DNA from 4 places in the Turicibacter sp. H121 genome. Region 4 is predicted to be linked to each of the others. Evidence: riboswitches for the same ligand, from Rfam matches in the RefSeq annotation. Region 4 holds a riboswitch; each other region holds the start of a gene.
What was found. A riboswitch is a leader RNA that binds a small molecule or an ion and turns the genes downstream of it on or off. The one in region 4 is predicted to bind lysine.
Positions count from the first base shown of each region.

Region 1: another riboswitch for lysine. It lies ahead of AT726_RS07250 (YfcC family protein); the one in region 4 lies ahead of lysA (diaminopimelate decarboxylase).
Region 2: another riboswitch for lysine. It lies ahead of AT726_RS03290 (Na+/H+ antiporter NhaC family protein); the one in region 4 lies ahead of lysA (diaminopimelate decarboxylase).
Region 3: another riboswitch for lysine. It lies ahead of AT726_RS00510 (transporter substrate-binding domain-containing protein); the one in region 4 lies ahead of lysA (diaminopimelate decarboxylase).

Region 1 covers NZ_CP013476.1:1,506,047-1,513,910, forward strand. The annotation lists gene nagA (N-acetylglucosamine-6-phosphate deacetylase) at 1-277, shown strand, start outside; gene AT726_RS07240 (transcriptional regulator) at 706-1,953, shown strand; gene AT726_RS07245 (hypothetical protein) at 2,050-2,256, shown strand; lysine riboswitch at 2,699-2,873, shown strand; gene AT726_RS07250 (YfcC family protein) at 3,117-4,544, shown strand; gene AT726_RS07255 (M20 family metallopeptidase) at 4,557-5,687, shown strand; gene AT726_RS07260 (AI-2E family transporter) at 5,836-7,002, shown strand; gene AT726_RS07265 (sugar O-acetyltransferase) at 7,135-7,734, shown strand; gene AT726_RS07270 (leucine-rich repeat domain-containing protein) at 7,834-7,864, shown strand, end outside.
Region 2 covers NZ_CP013476.1:658,245-666,108, forward strand. The annotation lists gene AT726_RS03270 (IS1380 family transposase) at 1-533, shown strand, start outside; gene AT726_RS03275 (glycoside hydrolase family 2 TIM barrel-domain containing protein) at 740-3,325, opposite strand; gene AT726_RS03280 (hypothetical protein) at 3,309-3,959, opposite strand; gene rlmD (23S rRNA (uracil(1939)-C(5))-methyltransferase RlmD) at 4,758-6,152, opposite strand; lysine riboswitch at 6,340-6,512, shown strand; gene AT726_RS03290 (Na+/H+ antiporter NhaC family protein) at 6,572-7,864, shown strand, end outside.
Region 3 covers NZ_CP013476.1:111,253-119,116, forward strand. The annotation lists gene hrcA (heat-inducible transcriptional repressor HrcA) at 1-660, opposite strand, end outside; gene trxA (thioredoxin) at 868-1,182, opposite strand; partial or broken gene AT726_RS00500 (amino acid ABC transporter ATP-binding protein) at 1,387-2,142, opposite strand; gene AT726_RS00505 (amino acid ABC transporter permease) at 2,148-2,897, opposite strand; gene AT726_RS00510 (transporter substrate-binding domain-containing protein) at 2,911-3,720, opposite strand; lysine riboswitch at 3,800-3,966, opposite strand; gene AT726_RS00515 (endonuclease MutS2) at 4,100-6,445, opposite strand; gene rnhC (ribonuclease HIII) at 6,761-7,678, shown strand.
Region 4 covers NZ_CP013476.1:1,726,279-1,734,142, reverse strand. The annotation lists gene AT726_RS08350 (aspartate-semialdehyde dehydrogenase) at 1-213, opposite strand, end outside; gene AT726_RS08345 (M20 metallopeptidase family protein) at 226-1,356, opposite strand; gene AT726_RS08340 (aspartate kinase) at 1,371-2,567, opposite strand; gene lysA (diaminopimelate decarboxylase) at 2,581-3,876, opposite strand; lysine riboswitch at 4,006-4,183, opposite strand; partial or broken gene AT726_RS08330 (IS256 family transposase) at 4,447-5,669, shown strand; gene AT726_RS12850 (hypothetical protein) at 5,846-6,019, shown strand; gene AT726_RS08325 (L-lactate dehydrogenase) at 6,136-7,080, opposite strand; gene AT726_RS08320 (GNAT family N-acetyltransferase) at 7,227-7,733, shown strand; gene AT726_RS08315 (ATP/GTP-binding protein) at 7,781-7,864, opposite strand, start outside.

The DNA.
Region 1 (7,864 bases), 220 kb from region 4:
TGTTAAAGATGGAGCTGCCCGATTAGAAAGTGGAAACTTAGCGGGAAGTGTCTTAACATTAAACAAAGCCATCTATAACTTCTTGCAAAATACAAATGCTACTATTGCCGAAGTTATTCACATGGCTTCATTAAATCCAGCGACATCGATTGGAGTTTGCAATCGTAAAGGAAGTTTAGAAATCGGAAAAGATGCAGATATTGCAATCTTTGATGAGGAAATGAATTGTTACTTATCCATCGTTGAAGGTCGCGAGGTGTATAACCAACTTGATTAAAATATAAGCTCCCATAAGTTTTTTACATCGTAAAAACTTTTAAAGCCCTAGCAATTGAGGAATAGATTTCTTTCAGAAATCGCTAGGTGATCCAAACCCTGCCAATGGAGGATACGTTTTGTCGGGAGATGTCAGGCTCGCTTCAGACTATAGTCTGTCTTGGACGCCATAAATATCAAACATTTAGATTGCTATAGGAAATATTTCTGTATATATAGTAAAAGTAAATATGTGGGATGGTATCAATTGATAATACAATTATTCAAGAATATAACAGCTTTGTTAGATGGGTGGGTTTAAAATTTATTGAATACTCGAAAAGTATTAACATTTAAATGAGTGGTAAAATAAATGGAAAAAAGTTATAATTATGGATTGGATTAGTTTTTAATCTAATAAGAGTATCATTATAGTTTAGGTGTGATAAAATGTTTTTAACAATAGGAGAAAAGATCCGTCAGGCAAGAGAGAAGTATGGGTTGAAGCAGATTGCATTTGAGTCTTATGGATTCTCACGTAATTATATTAGTATGATTGAGACAGAGAAGCGCTCCTTAAATGAAAATATGTTAAGAAATGTTTATGATGCAATTTGTGAATTGAGTAATTGTCACTATCAACAATACTATTCCTATAATGAGTTTATAAAATCACCTGTTGAACAAGCAAGAGAATGGTTAGAGCAGCATTGTAATCTTCAAGATGCCTTAAATCAATATGAAACTTTTAATAAGATTGCATCGGATTTTGATTTAATTGAATATAAAATTAAAATAGAAACATTACTTGGATTACACTATGTTAAAAATGATGAGTTATTAGCAGCTAATGTTCATTTATTAAAGGCAATCGGCTACTGTATCCAGGTTACTAAAAATCCTGCTTCTTTATATGAAGTAGTAGGAACTAATTATATTACATTAGGGCAATATCAAGAAGCTATTTCTATCTTACAACTGTCTATTAATTGTCAGGAGGGTGATAGGGGGAGAAACATTAATCGCATTCGATATTACATTTCTCTTTGTTATTTAAATCAAGCCAAGTATGAAAAAAGTTTAGAGTGGATTATTCCTGTATTAGAACAAAATGAATATCTACAGCCTAAAGCGGCAGCGTATTTAATTAAATCGACCATTTTAAAAAGACAAGGTCGAGATGAGTTAGGAAGAGAGTTACTACTCGAATTGATTAATAATCCTTTTTATGAAGACTATTTGGGTTATGCTTATCATAATTTAGGCTATAGCTTTAAAGACTCAGGACTATATCAACAAGCACTTGATTGTTTAAAGATAGCACTCCCTCTCCGTGAAACAGTTAAGCAACGCTCGATTACCAAATGTTTGATGGGCGAAGTTTATTTTAGAATAGGCAATTATGAAAAAGCTCATAGTCTATTAGTCGAGGTTAAAGATATTATTTTTCATAAAGGTTCTTTTGAACAACAAGAGGCGACTTTAGAGTGGGGATTAGATTTATATTGGGAAACTCAAGACTTTGAATCCATGTTGATTTTGTTAGAGGATATTCAAAAATTAGTTGATAAAGAGATATTAGATGAGTTTATTTATACGAAATTTCAAAATCGATTATATAAAAGGATTATGGATGATGTTCTTGGTCAACAGAAAGATTTAAATGAATACCGTATTTTACTTGATGCTATTACGTAAAAGGTCACAGATTTTTTAATAAATCTGTGACCTTTTTTTCTTTATTATACAATAAATAACTACTTATAATAGTTATGGAAACAGGAGGACGTAGTAGTGAATAAATTCAACGATTATCAAATGCATCGGATGATTTATTTATTACGATTATCATTTTGTATCGATCAAAAGAATAAGTACATTCCGGATACGAAAGTAAATGATACTCCGAATAACTCAACTAATAATAAAATTAGTTTAGAAGATTATCCAATTGACTTAGTCAATTTAGATGAAATCTTGGAAGAATCACATCATATTTGAAATGTCTTACAAATAAAATCGATATAAAATAAGTTTCTATATCTATCATTAATTAGGGAGAGTGTTATGCACTCTAATTAAGGTTAGTGTCGTTCATCATTACAAGGGTACGTAGAAAGCTGTTGTTAGGGGTAGCAACAGCTTTTTATGTTTCATTAAAAATATTCAAAAAAATAAAGCCTTAAATCATCATGAATACACATTAATATTTAAAAAATAAACGAAATAGTCTTCTTTTAAACTATATGATTATAAAATAGAGAATGATAAAACAAGCATCAAACAATAAAATGCTAATTTCGACATTATATGGTATTTATAACTAATTTATATAAAATTTTAATGTTTTAATAATAAAAAATAAGTGTTTCTTATACTATTTAATAAAAAAATGTTGTTTTTGAGTATAAAATAAGATAAGATGACATTGTAAATTAAATAGGTTTTAGATAGAGGTGCGGTAATTAAGAGTACTATCGAAGAGTGAAGATGTTGACGCGATAGGAAAGGGATTCTCGCCGAAGTCTATAACTGATACTTTAAGGTTATAGAGCTGGTGTTAAGTAGAAGATATTTAACATTGTCACAATTTATTATTGTGGAGGGCTATCATTCCGGATTTAAATCATCCTAACTTAGTACGGTTATATGATAAAAGTCTTGAGAATGGCCTCAGGACTTTTTGAATGTTTTGATTAGAGTCGTCCCAATAATCGTGGAGAGCTATCATTTGAGAATCGGAAATAAGGATGATCTATTGTTCTTTTCTGAAGGTCTTGAGTGAATGGCTCAAGGCTTTTTTTATTTGCCTCTTTCAACTAAACACTATTTAAAATTTAAAATAAGAGGGAGAAAAAAATATGCTTAGTTTAAGAAAACCAAGAGTTGATGGTAAAGAGGAGACAAAAGAATTTAAAGTCCCTCATACTTTAGTCATTGTTACATTTATTTTAGTTATCGTAGCATTAGCAACATGGATTTTACCTGCAGGAACATATGAGCGTATCGTCAATGATGCAGGGAAAACAGTCGTTGTTGATGGTTCATTCGCTTATGTTGATCAAACCCCTCAAGGATTATTTAGTGTATTACAAGCCCCAATTCATGGAATTGTAGGAGCGGCAGAAATTATTGCTTTCTTATTTGTAGTTAGCGGATCAATTGCAATTATTACAAAAACACGTGCTATTGATGCTGGAATTACAAATGCCGTTAAATCATTTAAAGGAAAAGAAATGTTAATGATTCCGGTTATTATGGGATTATTCTCATTAGGTGGGGCCATCTTCGGAATGACGGAAGAAGCTATTCCATTTATTGCGATGCTTATTCCTTTATGTTTAGCCTTAGGATACGATAGTATTATGGCGATGGCAATTTCTTATATGGGATGTATTGTTGGATTCGCAACAGCCATGTTAAATCCATTCTCGGTAGGAATTGCTCAAAGTATCGCACAGGTGCCAGCAGGAACAGGGGTTGGATTCCGCACAATTATCTGGGCCGTTACAACAGTGGCTTCAATTTTATATTTAATGTGGTATGGACGCCGTATTAAACGTAATCCACAATTAAGTCCAGTTTACGAAATTGATCAGGTACGTCGTCAGGAGTTAGAAGACGCAGAATCTGAACATTTACCATTCACACTCAAACATAAAGTTATTTTAGCATCTATCTTAGTATGTTTAGCTGCTATCGTTATAGGTGTTTTACAATTTGGATTTGGAATTCCGGAAATTGCGGCTATTTTCTTTGCAACGGGAATTATCTGTGGATTCATTGGGCGTTTAAGTTTAGATGATATGGCCAATTCATTCATTCACGGAGCAAAAGATATGATTAGTGCAGCAGTAGTGGTTGGATTTGCACGTGCAATTGTTATCATTGCTCAAGACGGACAAATTATTGATACGATTCTTTATAACTTATCAAACTTCATTGGACAATTGCCATCGTTAGTTGCTGGATATGTGATGTTCTTTGTTCAAATGTTTATCAATTTCTTTATCTCATCGGGATCAGGACAAGCTGCTTTAACGATGCCAATCATGGCACCGCTTGGTGAGTTAGTTGGTATTACACCACAAACTTCAATTTTAATTTTCCAATTTGGTGATGGATTCTCAAATGCTATCTTCCCAACAAGTGCTGTTTTAATGGCTTGTTTAGGTGTAGCGGGAATTCCATGGGCAAAATGGATTAAATGGGTTTGGCCAGTTCAATTAATTTTTGGTGGATTAGCAATTATCTTTATTACAATTGCCATCTTAATGGGATGGTCATAAGGAGACAGTATAATGAAAAAAGAATTATTATCAATCGGGGAATCATTAAAAGAACGTTTAGTAGACATGAATCGCTTTATTCATGATAATCCGGAATTAGGGAATCAAGAATACAAAGCAGTTGAAAAATTAACAACCTTTTTAAAAGAACATGATTTCGAAATTAAATGCCCAGTGGCAGGGTTAGACACTGCATTTGAGGCTGTATACGATAGTGGGAAACCAGGTTTATCAGTGGCATACCTTTGTGAATACGATGCCTTACCTGAATTAGGACATGGATGCGGTCATAATATGATTGGTGTAATCAGTGCCGGGGCTGGAGTTGCCTTAAGTAAAGTTATCGATGAAATCGGTGGAAAAGTCTATGTGTTCGGGACACCTGCCGAAGAAACAAATGGAGCAAAAGTGACTATGACAGAAGCTGGACTGTTTAACAAGATGGATGCTGTTATGATGGTGCACCCTTCGGGATTCACGACAGAAAGTGGAACATCTTTAGCGATGGAAGCTTTACAGTTTGATTATACAGGTCGTCCATCTCATGCAGCTGCATCTCCTGAAAACGGGATTAATGCTTTAAATGCAGTGATTCAATTATTTAATGGAGTAGATGCTTTACGTCAGCATGTGACACCAGATGTAAGAATGCATGGAATTATTACTAATGGTGGGGTTGCTGCTAATATTGTACCTGAACATGCAACAGCACAGTTTTATATCCGCGCAGCAACTAAAGAATATTTAGCAGTTGTTAAGGAAAAAGTGTTAGGTATTGCTCAAGGGGCTGCTTTAATGACAGGAGCAACTTTAGAAGTAAGCAACTATGAGTTATCATATGATGATTTAAAAACAAATGCTGTGCTTTCAGAAACATTTAACGAAAACCTTCGTTCATTAGGAATTACAGAGATTCATAAACATCGTAAAGGAACAGGATCAGTAGATATTGGAAACATTAGTAATGTATGTCCAACTATCCATCCGTATATCGGAATTGCTGATTGTGAAATTACAGGACATTCTCAACAAATGGTTGATGCAACGGTAACAGATTTCGCTCATGATCGTTTAATAACAGCTGCAGTTGCTTTAGCTTATACAGGATATGATGTATTATCTGGAGCTATTAAATTGAAATAATAAAAACCACCCAAAGGTGGTTTTTTACATATATAGAAAAATAGTAGAAATATAGGAACATAGGTATAAGTTTTACCTTATTTATGATATATAATTATAATTAGATAGCGGATTAGGAAGACTAATTAAAAAGTCATAAGGAGGACATATGAAATTCAACTGGAATAAGAAATATAACACGATTGCAGTATATGCGTTTATTGTTGTGAGTTTAAGTATTATTTTTTATAATATTATCTCAAAGCTTGAAAGCTTTGCAGGCAAGTTAAATGAAATTATGGGTATTTTTCAACCCTTCATTATCGGATTCATTATTGCGTATTTATTAAACTTTATTCTTAAGTTTTATGAAAATAAAGTATTTAAAATGAGAGGGCTAAATAAAGTTAAAAAGTCATCGATAAGAGGTCTGGGGATTTTACTCTCTTATATTACCGCAGGAATTATATTATATGTCTTTATGCAATTTGTTCTTCCACAATTAATTGAAAGTGTCCGTGGATTAATTAACGATATTCCACGATATGTTAAAGAGCTAACTATTATTGTTGATACGCAGTTGCAAGAAATGAATATTAATCAAGAATATATGACACTCATTAGTGAAAAATTCGCAGAGATTACAAACTGGGTAATTCAGTTGTTAACAAACGTTTTACCGATTGTCGGAAATGCTGTGATGTCTATTGCCTCAAGTATTTGGAATATTGTCTTAGGTATTATCATTTCTATTTACTTATTAATGGACAAGGAAAAATTCTTTGGACTAGGAAAAAAAGTTGTGACATCGTTATTTAATGAAAAGCATACAACAATTATTCTAGACTTGGCGAATCGTACTAATTTAACATTCGGTAGGTTCATCGGTGGAAAAATTGTTGATTCATTGATTATTGGGATTTTAACCTTTATCATCTTAGCTATTTTTAAGATGCCGTATGTCTTATTAATTTCAGTGATTATTGGGATTACGAATATTATCCCATTTTTCGGACCATTTATTGGTGCAATCCCATCAGCCATTATCATTTTATTCGTATCTCCAATCCAAGCATTGTGGTTCTTAGTCATTGTTCTTGTGATTCAACAAGTCGATGGAAATATTATTGGACCTAAAATCTTAGGAGATTCAATTGGAATTTCAGCCTTCTGGATTTTATTCGCAATTTTAGTTGCAGGAAAACTGTTTGGATTAGTAGGAATGATCATTGGAGTTCCGATGTTTGCAGTCATTTATTCAATTATTAAAGATATTATTGAAGCACGTTTACGATATAAAGGTTTACCCACTGAAACAAATAATTATATGGATTAATTCAAGGTACCCCTATTAGGGTGCCTTTTTCTGTATCGGGTTACTGATTTTACAGCAACTATTGTTGCATATATAGGGATATGTTATGATGAAATTCATGTAGTTAAACACTAGCATTGGAGGGTAAGGTAGATGACTGAAAAAGATAAAATGTTAGCTGGAAAAGCATACTTAGGAAGTGAAGAGCAATTAGTAAAAGAGCGCCAATATGCAAAGCAAGTCTTGTTCAAATTTAATAATATGAATCCAGTACTCGTTGAAGAGCGTCATAATTTGTTACGTGAGTTATTAGGTCAAACAAAGGAAAATTTCTACTTTGAACCGCCATTTCGCTGTGATTACGGATATAACATTGAAATTGGAAATAACTTTTATGCGAACTATAATTTAACGATTCTGGATTGTGCCAAAGTTAAAATTGGGGATAACGTACTTATTGCTCCGAATGTTAGCTTATTTACAGCAGGACATCCGATTCACCATGAGCCTCGTAATCAAGAATATGAATATGCTTTACCAATTATGATTGGAAATAATGTTTGGATTGGCGGGAATATAGTTGTTAATCCAGGTGTTAAAATTGGGGATAACTGTGTCATTGGTTCAGGAAGTGTTGTTACAAAAGATATTCCAGCTAATTCAATCGCAGTTGGAAATCCATGTCGTGTTCTTCGTGAAATTACAGATGAGGATAAAAAATATTACTATAAGAATTTAAGAATTGAAGCATAAAAGGAGTCATTTTTGACTCCTTTTTTTAAATTCATTCATAAGGTTACTTTAAAATTAACATATTAAAAATAACATTCTTGTGAAGGGTAGGAACAATACATGTTGAAAAAAATATCTACTATGATAAGTA
Region 2 (7,864 bases), 1.1 Mb from region 4:
AAGTAATGGATGTTTTTTTGGAAGAGTGTTCACTTCAATATTCTCAACAATTCTATGGGGAGTTTGAGTATCAAGCAAAAAGTTGGGATCGGCCAAGACGTGTCATCGTTCAAGTGAGACGAAAAGCAGGCGAACTTATTCCCGATTATTTATTTTTAGTGACGAACATGGAAACAAGACCGGAGATGGTTATCAGTCTATACGCTAAACGTGGGACGATGGAAAACTATATCAAAGAGTGTAAAAATGGATTTAGAATGGATAAAGTCAGTCATAAGCACTGGATGACAAATGTTAACCGAATTCAACTCATGGTGTTAGCTTACAATCTCATCAATGGATTCAGACGATTAACATTACCTCATGAGTTTTCTAAGATGCAGATTGAAACCTTACGGATCAAACTCATTAAAATCGCTGCCAAGCGAGTGAAACAATCACGAAGAATCATGTTCAAACTCTGTAGTCACCATCCTTACAAAGAAGTTTTCCATCACTGTTTAAAAACGATTCAGGCCATTCAGTTAGAGTAAGTGACTGAAGTCGTTCTTTGAAAATGAGATATTTTTTAGAGAAACACATCACCAAGGGGGGAGTCTACCCTTTTTTAGAGATTTGGAGTATCAATTGACTCAAATTTAAAATCAAAACGATAAAAAGCTGTGGTTTAGACTAAAATTTAGTCTGTCCACAGCTTTTTTTGAATGGTCATGAATAATTCAGGAATATATTAGTTATATTAAATTTTATAAGCAGCTCCGCTAGATGTAATCTTCCAACCATTGATTATAGTATCTTCTGCCATATGTCCATTGGAATAGAAATAATACCATGTTCCATCAACTTTTTCCCATCCAGTTGACATTGCTCCATTTGATTTTAAATAATACCACTTTGATCCATCTTTTAACCATCCGGTCTGTATTGCTCCTGAGTTGTTTAGATAGTACCATTTTGATCCATCTTTTAACCATCCGGTCTGCATTGCTCCTGAATCATTTAAATAATACCATTTTGATCCATCTTTTAACCATCCGGTTTGCATTGCTCCTGAATCATTTAAATAGTACCATTTATTCCCAACTTTTAACCATCCGGTTTGCATTTGACCTGAATCATTTAAATAATACCATTTTGATCCATCTTTTAACCATCCGGTTTGCATTGCTCCTGAATCATTTAAATAGTACCATTTATTCCCAACTTTTAACCATCCGGTTTGCATTTGACCTGAACCATTTAAATAATACCATTTTGATCCATCTTTTAACCACCCAGTTTGCATTGCTCCTGAATCATTTAAATAATACCATTTTGATCCATCTTTTAACCATCCAGTTTTAGGGGCTCCAATTTCATCAATATAATACCAATGACCATCTTCAAAATTCCATCCTGAAGGTTTCACATTTGTATTCCATTTGACTTCATCGACTAACTTATTATTATTACTATCGTATGCAGTGGCAACGACTGTATTCGCTTCTGAAAGCTTGACATTTTTCCAAACAAAAACACCATCTTGTTGTTTCGTTCCCATACCATAGTCTTTTCCATTAACAGTTAGCGTAACATTATTCGCATTCGAATAAACTTTTACATCTGTGGTATTTGTAGTTCTCTCGGTAAATCGACGACTTGTAATATAGACAAACTCGTCTTCTTTATTCCAATTAGCTTTATAAAGATAAAAGGCATCCTTCTTAGTCTGACGATCATATGTTACTAATCCTTTATCATTTAATCGCTCTTGTCCACCTTCATTTCTATAACTTGAGAAATCAAACATCGCCCATGCAAAAGCAACTCCTAAATTATCCATTTGATTTAATTTATTTAAGACAGCTTCATGAACAAAACTTTGATACTCCTCTGGATGGAAATCCCCTTTAGAGCTTGTTGACGTCCATATAAAGTTTTCATTCATTTCAGCATGCTGATTTATATTTGCTCCTGCTCCATATTCAGAAAGAATAATAGGTCCATTACTAGCTAAAATTGAAGAATATTTATTATACATACTCATTAATGAATTACCAATGCTATTTGCTCCAATTAATGTTGCCCCACTGCTAAGATTACTATACCACCCTGCATAAATATTAAAACCTGTAATATCTATATCAGAATTAATGGTCCAATTAGCTGACTCTCGAGCTTTGTCTTCTCCACTAATATGCGCTTGTGCCACTAAACGTGAACTATCTTCTGACTTTGCTAAAGCAGCAAGCTCTCTCATAAATTTAGAAAGCGTTTCAACCGAAACATCAAATTGTGATCCAAACTGTGCATATGATGGATTAGTATTTACTTCATTTTGAATTCCCCAGAATACAATAGATGGATGATTATAGCCTTGTCTAATCATTTCTATTAATTGCTGTTTTGTTGTCTCTCTAAACTCTTCCGTATCAGCCATAATTAAATAGAAAGGTATTTCATTCCATACAATGAATCCCATTTCATCAGCTAAATCATAAACATACTGTTCATGAGGATAATGCGCAGTTCGAATAGCATTAGCTCCCATTTCTCGAATCATTAATAAATCTTCTTTTTTAGATTGTTTAGAGACAGCATTTCCATATCCTTTACGATCCTGATGGAATCCTACACCATTTAATTTATATTTAACACCATTTAAATAAAATCCATCATCTTTAAATTCAAAAGTTCTAAAACCAATACGCTGTGTTTCTGAATCAATAATATTTCCTGCCATATCTAATACATCAACAACTACAGTATATAGATATGGATCATCTACACCTTGCCATAAATGTGGATTAGTTACAATTACTTCAGGTAAAAAGACATAATCATTTTCTACTTTTCCATTTAATGTTTGTTGTAATTCAGTCTTTGTAACTACTCTTCCACCAGTATCTTTTAATGTTGCTCTAACAAGAACATTCTTACTAGATGAAATTGAATGTGATAATGCAATTTTTGGAGCTAGTGTCGCAGTATTACTTTTTAAATCAACATTAGTATCTAAATAAATCCCACTACTGCCATAATCTTCAGTAGAAATATAGATATCATCAGTTATGACTAATTCAACATCTCTATAAATACCTGCCCAATGTGTAAAATCAGTATTAATTGGAATTGTATCAGTATCTAAATTCGTCACTTCTACCTTAATTAATGCGCTATTACCATTAACATAGTCTGTAATATCAACAATAAATGTTGAGAAACCACCAATATGAGTTGCAACCTCTACATTATCAACGTATACTTTTGTTTTCTTATTTGAACCATAGAATTTTAAAAATAAATTTTTTGAATCATAGCCTGTAATATCAATAACTTTTTTCATAAGTCGCTGTCATCTGATTCATTTGTGGAATATATGACATAGTTGGATGAGTATACTCCCAAGAATGTGGTAAATTCACCAAAGTAGTTTTTCCTTGTTTTGTAAAACTCCATCCTTTATTTATATTAATAATACTTTTGGGTTCATAAATCTTATTTTCATCCAAAATATCATCATCTAAGTTAAATGCCTCTATATCTGTATCTTCAGATTCTACTTCCTCCGATTCTGTTCCTTCAGATTCTACTTCCTCTGATTCTGTTCCTTCAGATTCTACTTCCTCTGATTCTGTTCCTTCAGATTCTACTTCCTCTGATTCTGTTCCTTCAGATTCTACTTCCTCTGATTCTGTTCCTTCAGATTCTACTTCCTCTGATTCTGTTCCTTCAGATTCTACTTTCTCTGATTCTGTTCCTTCAGATTCTGTTCCTTCAGATTCTACTTCCTCCGATTCTGTTCCTTCAGATTCTACTTCCTCTACTTCCGTCTCTTTCCCCTCCATGTCCTCAGTTTCAAGAACCTGGTTTATTTCATCAATAGAATATTCACTTTGTACTCCTGCTAAAGCTACAATATTAGTCGATGAAATAATTAAGCTTAATGCAATAAATAAATTTAAGATTTTTTTTAACACTCTCCTACCTCCCATTTCTCTTAATGCATATACAATTATACCATTTTCCCCTATTTTTTCTACAAAAAGTAAATATTAAATTCATTTATACAAAAAGTCCGTCAATAATTTATTTAAATCTCCCTATAAATCAGTTTTATTCTAACGAAATTTTAATCGATAATGAATAATTATCAATTTCTTCTTTTTAACTAAATCTTTTTTGGTACTATCTGTATTAACAAACTGTTGATATTTATTGAGAATGAGTTTTATCATCAAAATTCCAATAAATTATTTATTGACCATAGCTAACAAAATTAATATTTTGAAGCATCGATATTTACCTAAAAATAAAACATTTTATTATTTAACTCTCCTTAATTCAAGATTGTATCCATACCTTGAGATATATCCTAATAATCACATTAAAATATAGTGAATAATTCATAAAACGATTTTTCATTTAGTCAATCTACTCATTCACATCCTAAAAATAGGTTCTATAGTATCCGATGATGCAACTTTCTAACTATGATCCCCTCAAGAGTGCTAGTCTATCTTCATTTCTCCAAAGAGGTTTCAAAATAAAATTAAGGCAACTAATGGGAGGGTGAGGACATGGGATTAATAGCGAGTTTACTCACTACTAATAGGTACGGCCCATCTGACGAATCCTCACCACTCAAGTTGCCTTACACTTTTTTATTATTTTAATTTCTTGCCCACCAACGTACAACGCTAGCCACTTGACCTGATACCCTCCCTGTGCATCTTAGTATAAAAAAAGACAGCATCTTAAAGATACTGTCTAAATGATTAGCGTTGTTTTTTAGCTGGGCGGTCTTGGCGAACTAAGCGCACAACAGCCTCAACATGAGATGTTTGTGGGAACATATCCACTGGTTGAATATAGTCCACACGATATTTCTTCGTTAATTCTTTTAAATTCTTAGCTAACGTCGATGGATTACATGACACATACACAATCGTTTTTGGTTGCACACGTTTTAACATCTCGATTAGCTCAGTTCCTAATCCTGTACGAGGAGGATCCACAATCACGACATCTGGTTTAAATCCTTCATTCGCCCATTTCGGTACGATTTGTTCTGCTTTACCAACGGCATAGTATGTATTTGTTAAGCCATTTAATTTTGCATTTTCTTTCGCATCCGCAATCGCTTGACGTGTAATATCCACCCCACGTACTTCACTTGCTTTATCTGCAACCCATTGACCGATTGTTCCAACACCACAGTAAGCATCAACCACTTTTTCGTTTCCTTTTAAAGCAGCTGCATATTTGACTTGGTTGTATAATTTAATCGTTTGTTCTGGGTTTAACTGATAGAACGCGCGTGGAGATAAGTTGAACTTGAAGCGTCCTAATTCATCTGAAATGAATTTTTCTCCAGCGATGTGCTTCATTTCTTTTCCGAAGATTTCATGCGTATCTTCGTTGTTAATATTTAAATAGACCGATTTAACATCTGGGCAATATTTCATTAAGTCTTTCGCTAAAGCATTCATTTTTCTGAACTCGTTATTAGCAAATACGAACGTCACCTGAACCTCACCTGTTTTGAATCCACGACGAACGACGATGTAGCGTGCTGTTCCTTTTTTCGTTTTAGGTGCGTAAGCGAACACTTTGTAATCATCTAATAAATCAACCGCATGATTGATCACTGTGTTAATTTCTTCATATTGAACATCACAATCTGTCACATTGACTAATTCACGTGAATTCATGCTATAGAATCCAACCATAACCCCATCTTCGTCATATCCAACTGGCATTTGAGCGCGATTGCGGTAGTTATATGGATCTTTCATTCCGATAGTTGGACGGATATCACATTCTTCAGGATCTAAATTCGTATAACGTTCAATCGCTTGTGAAACCGCGTCACGTTTAATACGAAGTTGCTCTTGATAAGACATATGCTGTAATTGACATCCACCACATTGTCCATAAACTTCACATGCTGGTTGCACACGGTGCTTTGATTTACGTTTCACACGTACCAGTTCCGCTTCCGCGTAACCACCTGCCACACGCGTACAAGTCGCAACCACTTCTTCACCCACTAACGTTCCTGGAATAAAGACCGCTTGTTTTTTATAATATCCGATTCCCTCACCGTTAATTCCGATGCGTTTAATCGTCACTAAAAATTCTTGACCAACCTTTAAAGGTGACATATTCATCTATTAAAACCTCCAATGCTTTGTTAAGCTATCCTTTATCTTACCACATTCCCTGTCATTTTACATCGAAATCCCTATATTTCATAATAACTTTCACATATTGATTTGATTATTTTGGTGGCCAATGCTTGACTTTTTTATAAAAGATGCTAAAATAGGCTTAATTGAATATGTCTCTTGTTCTCTTTGATGAGTTAGAGGTGCGTGTCCAATGAGTAGGAATTTCGAGAGTGACGTCGATGACAAATTCTAAAAGGTGTCCACGCCGAAGTCTTGTTTGTGTCAACCAAACTTGTGCTGGTGTTATGTTGAATAAATTTAACACTGTCACTACAATTGTAGTGGAGGACTAATGATCGGAGAGTTAAATAATACTTGTCATCTATCGTCTAATAACCTTAGACTTTTTAGAGCCATGTATGAGTTTAACTCTGCATGGCTCTTTTTTCTTTATCAAAAGAACAGCTTCTTATTCAATTGCACTAACAATTGAGGAGATGATTTATATGATTGGAACCATTTATGCGTTAATTCCGGCACTACTTACGATTGCCCTTGTTATTTTTACGCGCCGTGTCGTATTATCACTCGGGATTGGTGCCATTTCGGCTGCTTTTATTTTAGCCAATTTCAATCTCATTCAAACGGTTGAAACGCTTGTCTCAACGTTTAGTGGACTTATTTTTGAAAAAGATGGATTAATCGGCTTTTTAAACGATTGGAACCTGTCGATTATTTTCTTCTTACTTGCACTTGGGGCCATTACAGCTTACATCGTCTTATCAGGCGGAGCGTCTGCGTTTACAAAAGCGATTATCAAACGCGTTAAAACGCGTGAAGGCGTTCAATATACGTCTGCCATTTTAGGAATTTTAATTTTTGTTGATGACTACTTTAATGCCCTAGTTGTCGGAAATGTCTCAAAACCGTTAGCTCAGCAACAAAAAATTTCACGAGCGCGACTAGCTTACATTGTCGATTCAACGTCAGCACCAATCTGTGTGATCTCACCGATTTCAAGTTGGGCGACTGGAGTGATGGGATCGATGGCAGTTATTTTTGCAAGTACAGGTGCGACGTACAATACGTTCTCTGCTTTCTTAATGACGATTCCTTATCATTTCTATGTGATTGTCTCAGTTATCATGGTCTTCATTGTCATTAAATACAATTTAAATCTTGGACTCATGAAAAAATACGAGACGGATACGATCAATGGGAATGATAGTTCTCTTACGAGTGCTGAAGTGGCAAACGCTCACGGAGGCGACGTGGAGTCATCAAAAGGAACAGTGTGGGATTTAATCGTCCCAATCTTGACCTTAATCGTCGTGACGGTGTTAACGATGGTGTATACTGGCTATGTAGGCGCAATGAATAACGCATCAGACTTCAATTTATTCTTTGCAATCTTAGATAACATCAACCTATCAACAGCGCTTCGCTTTGGTGGAGCAGCGGGATTAATCGTCTCAATGGCAATGGCATATCGTCATGTTATAAGTGGTGAAGTCACGCAGAACCAATATGTCAAAGCCTTCTTCTCAGGGATGAAGTCAATGGTTGGAGCCATTATCGTTTTATTATTAGCATGGGCAATTTGTGAGTTAGTTAGTGCGTTAGATGCGGGTGGCTACTTAGCCTCTGTCATTACATCAGCGAACATTAATCCAAACTTCATCCCAGTTGTAATGTTCATTGTCGCAAGCTTC
Region 3 (7,864 bases), 1.0 Mb from region 4:
CATCGCATACATAATTTCTTCTTTATAAGAAATAAAATCATGTAATTGATGTTCAAAACTTTCTGTCAATTTTTCATGAACATGTCCAATGTATTCTCCTACTAATAACTCATTGAGTGCTTTGATAATGCTTTCCATTCTAGTCATATCAATATTAGTTGGAAGAGTAATTGTTCGACTTTCTACATGGCCTTGATCTGTAATCAAAACAAACACCGCTTGACGTTCTGAGATTGGAACAAGTTGAATTTTTTTCACTCGACTATAATCTCTAGAAGGTCCAAGTAAAATCGATGTGTAGTTAGTCAAACTCGATAAGAGCTTCACAGCTTCTTTAATCGTTGTTTCACGTTCAAATTGTTTTTGATCTAACAATTGTCTAAATATTCCTACTTCTGGTGTTGTCTCCATCGGTTCTTGATTTACGATGAAATCTACATAATAGCGATAGCCTTTTTGACTTGGCACGCGACCACTCGATGTATGAGTTTTTTCAATAAATCCCAAATCCTCTAAATCTGCCATATCATTACGAATGGTTGCAGCAGAGAAGTTTAATTCCTCTTTTTTAGAAAGGATTCGCGAACCAACTGGTTGTGCAGTTTGTATGAACTCTTCTACAATTGCCTTTAAAACTAATATTTGACGTTCTGTTAGCAATGTAAACACCTCTTTTAGCACTCATTAACCCTAAGTGCTAATACCATTATATAAAACTCTATTAGCACTGTCAACACTATAGTGCTAATTTTTTTGTTTTTTATCTTTATTATACAAACTCAAATCAGACGTTTTCGAGATAGACGATGGCTGATAATAAAACAAAAGAAGGTACAATGCATAGTGTACCCTCTTTTTAAAATTTCATTATTTATTTGCTTCAATTAATGATAATAATGAGGCTTTAGGTTGGAAACCTACTGTTTGTTGAACTGCTTGTCCATCTTTGAATAAAATTAATGTTGGAATTGACATTACTTTATATTCAGCTGCAACTGCTGGACAGTTATCTACGTTTACTTTAACAATTTTTGCTGTTCCTTCTAACTCTGTTGCTAATTCATCTAAAACTGGTGCAATCATTTTACATGGTCCACACCAATCAGCATAGAAGTCAACTAATACTAATCCACTTGCGATTTCTTGAGCAAATGATTCTTCTGTTGCATGAATGACTGACATGTTCATTCCTCCTTTTATACCCTTTTTCTATACTTTAGTATAGCACATTTCCATGAAATTACAAATAATTTGCACTTTCCCCCATATTATCTCACATTTATCAGAATGTATCCACAAGAGCATGAACTAAAATTTTCAAAAACATGAATTTTATAGATCGTTTCATCATAACTGTCATTAAAAAATATGAACTGAATAACTCTCCTAAAGGCTCTTAGATAAATAACGATGTAAGAATTCTTTTGTACGCTCTTGCGTTGGATTGATGAAGATTTGCTCAGGTGTGCCTTCTTCAGCAATAACCCCTTTATCCATAAAGACCACACGATCACTAACCTCTTTTGCAAACCCCATTTCATGTGTTACCACAATCATCGTTAATCCTTCATCCGCTAACTGTTTCATGACATCTAAGATACCACCAACCATCTCTGGATCGAGTGCACTAGTTGGTTCATCAAACAATAACACTTCTGGATCCATACAAAGGGCTCGCGCAATGGCAACACGTTGCTTTTGTCCTCCTGATAGTTGTGCACTACTACAGTTTGCAAATTACTCCATTCCAACTTTTTTTAAATAAAACATCGCTTTTTCTTTCGCTTCTTCTTTACTTCGTTTTAAAATTTTAGTTTGACCAATCATACAATTTTCCAAAACCGTCTTGTTTTGAAATAAATTAAAGCTTTGAAATACCATTCCCACTTTTGTTCGATGATGATTAATATTAATATTTCCCTTTAAAATATCTTTTCCATGATATAAAATTTCTCCACTATCTGGATTCTCTAATAAATTAATACAACGTAAAAGGGTTGATTTTCCGCTTCCACTTGATCCAATAATTGTAATAACTTCTCCTTTTTTTACATGAAACTCAATGTTATTTAAAACTTCTAAATTCCCAAAATGTTTTTTCAAACGATGGATTTCAATAATATGATTCGCTTCCACTATGATCCTCCTTAGTCAAGCATATTAGGTACAGTTTGTGACGCTGGAAAAGATGTTTTAGGCAGATTCATTCTTTTCTCAATAAATCGCAAAATTTGCGCCGTAATCGTTGTCAACACTAAATAAATCAAACAAGTAATAAAAAATGTTTCTGAATATAACATCGCACTACCAGCTACTGATCGTGATTGAAAGAAAACTTCAATCACCCCAATGACATTTAGCATCGAACTATCTTTGATATTAACGATAAATTCATTTCCGATAGATGGGAATGAATTTTTGATGGCCTGTGGTAAAATAATGTACCTCATGGTTTGCGAGCTCGTCATTCCAATACTACGTGCAGCTTCAATTTGCCCCTTATCAATGGATTGAATCCCAGAACGAATAATCTCCGCCATATAAGCACCCGTATTCACAGAAATAATTACAATCCCTGCTGTCATCGCATCCCACCCAAGGACAGGTCTTAAGGCATAATATAAAAACATTGCTTGCACCATCATCGGCGTTCCTCTAAAGAACCACACATACAACCCCACAATCCAATGTAATACTTTTTTTATAGCCTTAACTCCCATCGAATCACGAGGTTCGATGGCAATGGCACGAATCCCTCCTAAAACAAGACCAATAACTAATCCAAATATTGTTCCCAATAAGGCTAATAATAATGTAATTTTAATCCCATACCAAAATAAATTAAAATTATTTGTAAATAAATCAAAAGCTTTCTCAAAAAAATCAACTTGAAACATCATAAACACCCTCTTACTCTCCTGTTGGCGCTGTTTCGCGTGCAGCATTCATCCATTCCTGACGTGTCGCTTCAGAAATTTGATCTAAAGCAGCTTGTACGTTATTAAAGAAATCTGATCCGCGGCTTCCTTCTTTTAACCCAATTGATACAGATGTATCTACATCAAATCCTTCCCCATCAGCAAAATGAATAATTGTTAAACTTGGATTCGCTTGGACAACTCCTTCGGCAACTGGTAATTCAGCTGTGATTCCATCAGACTCTCCTGCTAATAATGTTTGAACTAATTCAGGATAGCTTGAACGTGGCGTTAAATGATTAACATCTTTGATTTGATCAATGATTTCATCATAATTTGTATTCATTTGTCCGATGACATTAGCTCCACTAAAGTCATTAATTGAAGTGGCATCCACATAGTTTCCATCTTTTTTAACTATCATGACCATTTCAGATTCAAAGTATGGTGTTGTAAAGTCAATTCCTTGTTCACGCTCTTCATTCGCTGTCATCCCTGCAATAATGGCATGAATTTCCCCTGATTGAAGTGCTGGCTGTAATCCATCCCAATCTAATTTTTTAACGACTAATTCTTTCCCCAGCGTATCTGCAATTTGTGAGGCCACTCGTATATCATAACCATCACATAATCCCGCTCCACCAATTGAAACAGCTGTTTCCGTTTCCTTATCTGTTTGCCAGTTAAATGGAGCATAATTACACTCCATTCCTACAATAAATTGATCCTCTGAATTTGTTCCGTTTGCTCCACACCCAACTAACAACGAACCTAATGCTAAAACTCCAATAAATTTTTTCATATCAATTTTTCTCCCCTTTTGATTTTCTTCAACAAAAAAAGTCGTGCTATTAAACACGACTTACCTTTTTAAAGTCCGCTTGATTAATAGCTCCTCTTCATTTCTGAAGGAGTGTTACAGGTATTCCCTGCAACCCCAAGCTAGGCATCTGCCAATGCTAGCTTTCGGCGATGATTACCTTTCCTATCTTTCACTGTCTGCCGACTCCAGATAATACTCTGATGCACCGCTACCTCTATACGATTTTTCTTGTCTAAATGTAATATACCACTTTTTAACATAAACCTCAAGTATTTATAGGAAATTTTTGGATTATTTTATAAAGTAACTTCATAATCTGGTACGAAAAAAGACATAGGGTACCCTATGTCTTTAATTATTATTTTAACTCAACCACAGTTGCTCCTGTACCACCTTCACCAGCACCACCGAATCTAAATGAAGCAACATGTTTGTTTTTCTTTAAATATTTATGAACCCCTTGGCGAAGAGCTCCCGTTCCATGACCATGGATGATTGTCACGGTTTGATAGCCGGCTAACAATACTTCATCCATATATTTATCTAAACGTAACATTGCATCCTCGTAGCGTTCACCGCGTAAATCTAATTGAATGCCAACATTTGTGTTACGTTTATGAATCATTTTACCTTTGCCTGAATCTTTTTTCTTCACTGATTTACGTAAATATTCTAAATCGTCTTCTTTAATGTTTACTTTCATCATTCCAAGTTGAACCATCCAGTCACCATTTTTTGTTTTCTCAATGAGTTCTCCTTGACGATTTAATGAAAGTACCATGACTTCATCTCCTGCTTTTAGTGGAGCCTTATTACGTGCTTTACGTTTAAACTGCTCTGCTTGTTTGGCTTCTGATTTTTTAAGCGACGTTAGTTTTTCTGTTAGTTCATGATCTTTAATACTTAAGTCAGCCATTTTCTTTGCTTGACGTAAATCCGCTACAATTTGTTCTGCCTCTTCTTTTGCCTGACGGATATTTTCAAAAGCTTCCTTTTTAATCTCTTCTAAGACACGTTCTCGTTCAGCTTCAAACTTTGCAATCTTACGTTCATAATCAAGACGCATCGCTTCTACTTCTTGATTTTGTTTTTGTAATAATTGAATTTCATGATCTAATTCTAAACCACGATCTTCTAATTTCGTAATTAAATCAGTCATTTCCGTACGTTCTGTTTCAACGTACGCATGAGCTGTTGTTAAAATCGCTTCTTTTAACCCTAAACGTTTTGAAATTTCAAACGCGTTTGAACGACCTGGTACCCCAACTAATAAACGATAGGTTGGCGATAATGTTTCAATATTAAACTCCACTGACGCATTAATGACATCATCATTTTCATACGCATAAGCTTTTAACTCCGGATAATGAGAAGTCGCAATAGTTCTTGCACCACGAACCTTCACATAATCTAAAATAGAAATAGCTAAAGAAGCTCCTTCTTTTGGATCGGTCCCTGCCCCTAACTCATCAAATAAAATTAAGCTATTCACCGTTAAACGTTCCATGATTCGAACAATATTTGTCATATGTGATGAGAAAGTTGATAAACTTTGTTCAATGCTTTGCTCATCACCAATATCAGCAAATACATGATCAAAGATTGCTAATTGTGATGTTTCATGAGCTGGAATTAAAAGTCCAGCTTGTGCCATTAAAGTTAATAAACCAACCGTTTTTAAGGTAACAGTTTTTCCTCCTGTATTTGGACCTGTAATCACAATCGTTGTATATTCATCTCCTAATTCAATATCATTAGGAACAACGACTTTTTGATCAATGAGTGGATGGCGTGCGGCAACTAAACGGATGATTCCTTTTGTATTCATTTTTGGACGTGTTCCATTAATCAAACGTGCATATTTTCCTTTGGCAAACATGAAGTCGATTTCACCTAACACCTCTACGTTAACAGCCAACGCGTCAACGAATTTTTTCACTTCTTCCGTTAAAGCGCGTAAAATACGTTCAATTTCACGGCGCTCTTCCACGTGATACTCTTGTAATTTATTATTTAAATCAACAACTTCTTTTGGTTCAATAAAATAAGTATTTCCTGATGAGGATTGATCATGAACGGTTCCACCAAATGTATTTTTAGCTTCAGCACGAACAGGTACAACATAACGTTCATTTCGGATCGTAACAATCCCATCTGTTAATTTATTACGACGTTCTGAGACAACGTGATTTAATTTTTCTTTAATACGGGCTTCCGTACTTTGAATCGAACGACGAATATTTCTTAATTCAGATGAAGCACTATCTAAGATGTACCCAGTTTCATCAATACAATCATTAATTGCTGTCTGTAAACTATTTAATGAGACTAAACTATTCACTTGAGACGAGAAAATTGGCACGTCTACTTTAATTTCATTTAAACGTTCTGAAAAAGTTTTTAATTGTGAAACCGCGTATAATAAACGGCTAATCCCTAATAATTCTTGAGCACTTAACATTGCAGAAATTTTAGCTCGTTTAATGGCTTCTGTAATGTCTGTGACCCCACCTAATGGGGCTTCACCCAAGGCTAAAATAATTTTTAACGCTTCATCCGACTGATTTAACGAATACTCCACTTGTTTCTCATCAATGGATGGACTTAAATACTCCACTCGCTTTTGTCCGAGTGAACAAGCACATAATGAATCTACCGTTTGTTTAATTTTATTAAATTCTAATATTTGAATGGCCTGTTTCATTAATCTCACTCCAACTGCCTAAAAAATGCAAAAATTTTATCTTTAATATTTTAACACAAAACACTCTAAAAACCTAGTATTCTTCTCAAGACACAAGACGTTCTATCATAAAACAAATGACTCTCAACAAATAGAGACAATTTCTTATATTTTTCACACTTCAACACTATTTCAAGATCAAGCCACGTCAAATTTTCATTCCGACCATAAAAGTATGAACCTATAAAAATCCAACCGTTATTCTCTCATTTATAATAGGAAATTTTTTTATTTTCTGTTAAAATCATAATATCATGAAGAAGGGTTGGTGACGAGATGGCTTCAACAATTACACTTACAGTCTCTCAACAAATGTTAGAAAAAATGTATCAACACTATACAAATCAAATTATTAAAGTCCCAAATCATACATTATTCCAGGCGAAAACGACGCATTGTACCATCACAGCTTATTTAAGTAAAAAGGTTGTCTTTCAAGGAAAAGCACCTGAGGTAGAGGCTCAAAAGTGGCAAACGCCCCCTCAAGCAGCGAGTACTAAAGCTAAAACATCCAGCTCAAAACTTCCAGCGAATATCGCAAGTTTAAGTGCCATCGGTTGTGATGAAGTTGGAACCGGTGATTACTTTGGTCCACTTGTTGTTTGTTGTGCTTATGTCCCAGAAGAATTAATTTCTAAATTACAAGCGATGGGAATTAAAGATTCTAAAGCATTAAAAGATCCAGAAATTTGTCATCTGGCCGAACAAATCGAACCCCTTATTGCTCATCAAGTCCTCATTCTTCCAAATGAAAAATATAATACAATGATTGACAGAGGAATGAATGCTAACTCGATTAAAGCGTTCTTACATAATCAGGCGCTAATTAAATTAACAACCTCACTTCCTCACTATCCCTCATATTTGATTATGGATGAATTCGTGAACGAAAGAAAATATTTTGACTATTTAAAAGCATTACCCAAACAACCAACAATTATTAAAGAAAATCTCCATTTTATCCAAAAAGGAGAGTCAGTTCATGTTGCAGTCGCTGCTGCTTCAATTTTGGCTCGTGCATCATTTGTTAAATATATGAATATCATGAGTAAAAAGTTAAACTTTGATTTACCAAAAGGAGCTGGAAATCCAGTTGATGTAGCTGGACGTCGTTTTGTTCAACAATTTGGACCAGAAAAACTCAAAGAATTAACTAAATGGCACTTTGCAAATACGAATAAAATCTTAAAATAAAAATATATAAATCCCAATCAGTTTTCCAAAACATAAAAACTTTTAACAAGACTATAGGATATCTTGGTATAAAATATATTTCTATTCCTATATAGACTAATCTAATTAAAAAGTACCTTATGATATAGACCACGAAAAAAGCCTATACGATAAGGTACTTTTTGTTATACTACTTTTTAATTAGTA
Region 4 (7,864 bases):
TAAAGCAATATCAATTTCTCGATCAAAAGATTGTTCTGTTAATTCTTCAACAACATAAGTTTTTCCTTTAAACTCAATCGTTTTTCCAGCTGAGCGACTTGATGCAAAGCAATATAACTCCTTAATTGGAAAATTTCGTTCCTCAAGTACTTTTAAAAAGGTTTGTCCCACTAAACCAGTAGCCCCTACAATTGCAACATTAATCCCATTCATTTTACACACTCCCTAATAAACATTTAATAAACGACACATTTCATCATACAGTTCAACGCCATTTAATAAAACATTGTCACTAAAATTAAATTTCGAATGATGCAGTGGATTTGTAAAACCAAGCGCATCATTACGAGATCCTAGCATAAAGAATAATCCTGGAACCTCTTTTTGATAATAAGAGAAATCTTCTGCAATCATCATCGGATCAATTTCAATCATTTTCTCACCGAGTGTTGAGTGACACACTAACTCAAATAATGATTTATCATTCACAATACATGGATACATATCAATAAATTGCGTCTTTACTTTGGCATTAAACATCGTCTCAAGTCCAGTATTGATCTCTACAATACGTCGCTTAATCGTTTCATAAACTTCTTCACTAAATGCGCGAATCGTTCCTGTCAGTTCTACTTTTTCAGCAATAATATTTCGACGCTCTCCACCATGAATCGTACCAATGGTAAGAACGCCCCCATCAATTGGATTCAAATTTCGACTCACAATGCTTTGATAACTATTGATTAACTGAGCCATTATAATGAGCGCATCATTTGCTTTATGAGGAATCGCCCCATGCCCCCCTTGACCTTGAATGACAATATCAACCTCTCCAGTTTGAGCTGTCATCACACCTGATCGAAGCCCAAACTTTCCTTCCTCAATCTCTGGATATAAATGTAGACCAAATATAAACTTCACCTTATATTTTTTTAATACTCCTTCTTTGATAATAACCTCAGCTCCACCTGGACCTTCTTCTGCCGGTTGTAAAATGAATAATACGCTCTTTTTTAACGGTTCAATCTTTGATAAATGAGTCGCAAATCCAAGTAAAATAGCCATGTGACCATCATGACCACATCCATGCATTTTTCCCTGATGTTTAGATGTAAATGCAACGCCAGTCTCTTCTGCTAAACTCAATCCATCCATATCTGAGCGAAAAGCAATACATTCATCACTTTCACCTTTTCGATAAGCTAACAATCCTGTTTTTGCGGTTGATTCAACCTTGTATCCTAAAAGTTCTAATTGTTCTTTTAAATATGCTGATGTTTTAAACTCACAAAATCCAAGTTCGGGAATTTGATGTAAATACTCTCGATGCATTGTTAAAATTTCTTTTAAATCCATACGCCGTTCCCCCTTTACAAATTCAACTCATTCGATAAGGCGCGAACTGCTTTTTCTTTATCTTTTTTATCAATTGTATACGAAATACTAATTTCTGATGTTGTCACTTGCCTAAAGGAAATCTCGTTATCCGCTAAAATTCTAAATAGGCGACCACTTACTCCACTTTGATTTCTCATTCCAATTCCAACGACTGAAATTTTTGTAATTTCATTCTCTATACTAATCTCAACTTTACCCTCTAAATCCCTCATCACCTTTTCAATTATAAATAAATCATCTTTTGGTGCAGTAAAAGAAACATTAATATACCCATCAACTGGTGCTGTTTGACTAATCATATCCACATTTACATTTTCAATCGCTAGTTTTTCAAATAAAGTCGCAACATGATCTAAGTTATATAAAATATGACTAACTGTTACCATTAAAATATCATCACAAACACTTAACCCCGTTACTATATTCCCTTCCATTTTCTCATCATACTCCTTAATATAAGTTCCACCCACATCATTTATACTTGAAGCTACATAAATTGGAATATTATATTTACATCCAATTTCAATAGCACGTGGTTCCATCACACCTGCACCAAGGCTTGCCATCTCCATCATCTCTTCATAACTAATAACATCAAGTTTTTTCGCCTCTTTATACAGTCGTGGATCGACGGAATAAATGCCATCAACATCTGTATAAATATGACATGGACAACCAAGTTTCGCTGCTATAGCAACTGCTGTTGTATCTGACCCTCCTCGACCAAGTGTTGTAATATCACCATTTTCATTCACCCCTTGAAACCCAGCAACAACCACAACTTTCCCTTCTTTTAAATAATTCTTAATTTTCTCATCATCAATATCCAAAATTTTATTTTTAGTATGCGGTCCATATGTTTTAATTCCAGCTTGAAACCCAGTTAGAGCAATAGCGTCATATCCAAATTCCTGAAAGGCCATCGACAACAACGCAATGGACACTTGTTCTCCAGTGGATAAAATCAAATCCATTTCTCGTTTATTGGGATTTATCGCAATCTCTTTTGACATCTCCACTAAATAATCCGTCGTTTTCCCCATCGCCGATACGACAACCACCATATCATTTCCCTTTTCCTTTTCCGCAATGACTCGTTTTGCAATCCGTTTAATCTTCTCAGTTGTTCCAACTGATGTCCCACCATACTTATGAACCAAAATCCCCATATTCTCATTCCCCCTATAAAACTTCTAAAGCTAGTAATTCCTCTAACGTTTGTCGTTTACAAATCACTCGACTTTTTCCATTTTGAACCGAAACAACCGCAGCCTTCGGAATCTTGTTATAATTTGATGACATCGAATATCCATACGCACCGGTTGAGGCAATAATCAAGATATCACCTGTTTCAATACCCTTAATATCAACATCTGTGATAAGAATATCACCACTTTCACAACATTTTCCTGCGATCGTTACTTGCTTTTGATCCCCTGTTCTCATTTTATTCACAATCGCACACTCATAACGTGCTTGATATAACGAAGGTCTGATATTATCAGTCATTCCACCATCTACACTGACATAGGTTCGAACATCTTTAATATCTTTCATCGATCCAACTGTATATAGCGTACTTCCAGCATTTGCGACAATGGAACGTCCTGGTTCAACGATTAATGTCGGTACGTTAATCCCTAATTTCTGACAAGATTTTTCTACTTTTTCAATCATGGCTTCACAAAATTGTTGAATGGTTTTTGGTTGATCATTTTTCGTATAATAAACGCCAACTCCTCCTCCTAAATCAACTTCTCTAATTTCAATGCCGTATGTTTCCTTAATCTCCTTAACTAAATTCATCATAATATCTACTTCATCTAAAAAAGGTTCTACATCAAAAATTTGTGATCCAATATGTGCATGTAATCCAACCAGTTGTAGATGATCATATCGATGAAAACTGGCTAAACACTCATATAAATCCCCATTAGTCAAAGTAAATCCAAATTTCGAATCAATTTGTCCCGTTTTTATATAATCATGTGTATGTGCTTCTATACCAGGTGTAATTCTCAAATAAATCGCTTGCGATGTGCCTCTTTCTTTACAGAACTGTTCTAGCAAATCAAGTTCATAATAGTTATCAACAACAAATCGACCTACTCCTAACTCAAGACCCATTTTAATTTCATCAATGGTCTTATTATTTCCGTGAAACAGTACATTTTCCATTGGGAACTGAGCTTTATGCGCCGTGTATAATTCCCCACCAGATACCACATCTAAATATAATCCTTCTTCTTTAATGAGTTGACACATATGAAGGGGTAAAAAGGCCTTCCCAGCATAAGCGACTCGATTTCGATGTTCTTTCACTTTGAAATGTTTCACATATTCGCGGCAATTCTCTCGAGCAAGTTGTTCATCAAAGACATATAAAGGGGTTTGATACGTCTTAGCAAGTTCTAAACAACTAATTCCTCCGATATAAAGTTCATCATTTTTTACTGACATCGTTCCTTGTAATTTCATTTTGTCGTCCTTCCTTTTCGTCATAAAGAGGCTCACATTTACAAATAAAAGCTCCCTCATTTGAATCATACTAAGGGAGCTTCGAAAAATACTATCCTAAAATAGATGATAACAGGATAGTCTCTATTTCTTAAATGTAGCTCAACACAAATTTGCATTTGTGACAGTGATGCATATCTTCTATACACCCCCAGGTCTATAACCTTAAAGCTTCAGTTATAGCCTTCGGCGGTTATTCCTTTCTTCATACTTCATTGCGCTTACCTCATTATGAATACTCTTAAGAACCGCAGCCTCTACCTTAATTATTTTTTATTAAGTTATTAATCATTTTAAAATATTTTCCATTATTTGCGAATAAATTCAAACAAACTTAGTATATTCAAATCATTTAACCTAATATTTCACTAACTCTACAATTAAAACTATATTCAATACCTAATAAATTTATACGGTACATTTCAGTTTTAATTAATTATTTATTACTAACCCGAGGGTGTAAGATAAAGTGTGTAAACTCTTAGAACAGTTACCATAATAAGTTAACTATTTCAAAGGAGTTTATTATTTATGACAAGAAAAGCTACGATGAACCAATTATTTAATCTCCTCCAAGATGAATACAACATTAAATCTGCTAGTGATATTGAAGCTGTTTTATTAGACATGTTTGGAGGCTTTATTGAACAAGCATTAGAAGCTGAATTAGATCAACATCTAGGATATAGCCGATATGATTTTCGTAATAAATCAACTTCAAATGCACGAAATGGACGTCAATCTAAAACCATTCAAACGCGTCTTGGTGAAACAACGATTCAGACTCCCAGAGATCGGCAAGGTTCATTTGAACCTCAAATCGTGCCTAAACGTCAAACCAATGTCATCGGAATTGAAGAAAAGATTCTATCGCTTTATGCTAAAGGTTTATCAACGCGTGATATTTCTAAAACATTAGCAGAGATTTATGGCTTTGAAACGTCACATGAAACGATCTCTGCTGTAACTGATAAAGTGATTCCACTGATTCAAGATTGGCAACAACGGCCTTTAGAGCCTGTTTATCCTATCATTTATTTAGATGCGCTTCATGTCAAAGTGCGTGATGGAATGAGTGCCTCAAACAAAGCAGTTTACTGTATCATAGGTGTGTCTTTAGATGGTCGCAAAGATGTTTTAAGCCTCTCTATCGGAGAAGCAGAAAGTGCCTCTTATTGGATGAGTTTATTAGATGAATTAAAGGCTCGTGGAGTGCAAGATATTTGTATTGCCTGTGTGGATGGTTTAAGTGGCTTTAAACAGGCCATTCAAGCTGTTTTTCCTCATGCCCTCGTTCAACGTTGTTTAGTTCATTTAATCCGACAATCAACGAAATTTGTTTCTTATCAAGATAGAAAATCATTCTGTTATGATTTAAAACAAATCTATCAAGCGATTAATCGATCAGTAGCAGAACAAGCCTTTGAGACCTTTAAAAATAAATGGAGTTCCATTGTGCCTTTAGCCGTTATGGTTTGGGAAAATAACATCAAAGAGGTTTATCAACTGTTTAATTTCCCTAAAGAAATTAGAAAAATGATTTATACCACGAACGCCATCGAAAGCTACAACAGCCAATTAAGAAAGTTCTAAAAGGAAAAGGAGCTTTTCCAAATGAAATGTCTGTTATGAAATTAATCTATCTTCAAACCATGGAAGTCACTAAGAAATGGCAACGTCAAATCTCAAATTGGAGTCAAATTTTAAATCAAATATTAATCTTATATCCAGATCGTTTAAAGCCCTATCTATAATTTTTAAAAATTAGTTTACACACTTAACTTGACAGGCTCACTAACCCAATCAGCTTATATTATATTAAACCCTAGGTTCTTTTGATTTAGGTTATTAGGGATTTTATTTTGTCGTTGATTAAGATATGATATAAATGATATAGTCATTTTTATCTATAAAGAAATGAGGTGACAAGATGTTTGAAGAGTTTGTGATGCAACCTTTATCTATGCTTTATGAAGATGGAACTTACGATGAAATCCCTTATTGTGCGAATTGTAATCTAGAAGTTGGACCAGGTGGGCGTGTCGATTCACGTTTCCCAATACAGGATGATTATAATCGTTGTCGTGAATGTGTAGGGAAATAATAAAAACCACTTGCCGCCCTTGAAACGGTAAGTGGTTTTTTTGTTATGACAGATTGTAATATGAAGTGCGATACCTAAAGAAACCTCAATACTAGATTGAGGTTTCTTTTATTCAATTAACGCACGGTATCTAATGTTTCTTTTAAAATTGAGACGGATTTAGTTAATTGTTCGAGTTTTTCTGGACTAATATTTAAGTTAAAGACTTCGCGAATTCCGTTACGATTGACAATCGCAGGCACACCGGTAAAGATATCATGAAGACCATATTCACCATCTAAATAAGCTGACACTGGTAAGACTGAGTTTTCGTCATTTAGGATAGCTTTAACAATACGCGTGATACACATCCCAATTCCGTAATAAGTGGCGCGTTTACGTTCAATAATATGATAAGCAGCATCACGGACGTTGACATAGATTTCTTCTAAATCTTCTCTTTTATATTCTGGATGATCTTTAATAATATCGAAGATTGGTTTGACACCGACGCTTGTATGTGACCATAATGGCGTTTCAGTATCACCATGCTCACCGACAATATAACCGTGAACGTTACGAGGATCGACGTCTAAATATTTACCCATTTGGTATCTTAAACGAGCGGTATCAAGTGTTGTTCCGGTCCCAATGACACGATGTTTTGGTAAACCTGATTCTTGCCAAGCAATATAAGTTAAGACATCAACAGGGTTACTTGCAATTAACAGAATTCCATTAAATCCTGATTGCATAACATTTTTAATAACATCACGCATGATTTTCGCATTTCGTTCAACTAAGGCTAAGCGTGTTTCTCCGGGTTGTTGATTAACACCAGCTGTCACAACAACGATATCGGCTGTTTTACAGTCTGAGTAATCTCCAGCCCAGATTTCAATTTTTTCTGGCCCAAACGGAATACCGTGATTTAAGTCCATGGCTTCACCAACAGCTTTTTCATGATTAACGTCAATTAGAACTAACTCCTCAGTTCCACCTTGGTTTACCATTGAATACACAAAGCTCATTCCAACAAATCCTGTACCAACTAATACAACACGTCTAGTTCCAGTCTGCATAGCGACTACCTCCTTTAGTTTTACTTCATTAGTATGTACGAATTAGTCATTTCTAATCGCGAAATTTGTCGAAAACATTAGAGTTATGTTATAGAACTTGGTGATATAATGATTAATAATTATCCACTTTTGAAAGGAGAATAAAGATGTTAGCATTAAGATATACTAAACTAGAAGATATTGAACGTGTCATGGAGATTATTAAACAAGCTCAACAATATTTCAAAGAAAAGGGAATCAATCAATGGCAAAATGGTTATCCAAATGCTAAAGTCATTGAAAATGATATTAAAAATGGACATAGTTTTGTCTTAATAAAAAATAATAAGATTGTTGGAACCATCGCTATTTCTTTTGAAGGAGAAGCTACTTATAATAAAATTTTTGAAGGGGATTGGAAAAGTAATGATAACTATGCCGTCATCCATCGGATTGCAGTTGATCATGAGTTAAAAGGAATCGGGCTCTCATCTGAAATGATTAAACAAACTGAATTAATGTGTAATAAAAAAAGTGTTGGTAGCATTAAAGTCGATACACATGAGGATAACCAAGCGATGCAACGCTCTCTTATAAAAAATGGATTTGATTATTGCGGTGTCATTTATCTAGCTGATGGCAGTAAACGTGTAGCTTTTGAAAAATGTTTATAATGAAATAAAGCCTATATCGAAAATTGATATAGGCTTTATTTTATTTATTATTCAGCTAATTCTTCTACTGGTTGCGGTTTAACAATTTCTTTTTCAATTCCAACAATATTTAAGATTTTTTCTGAGCGTTC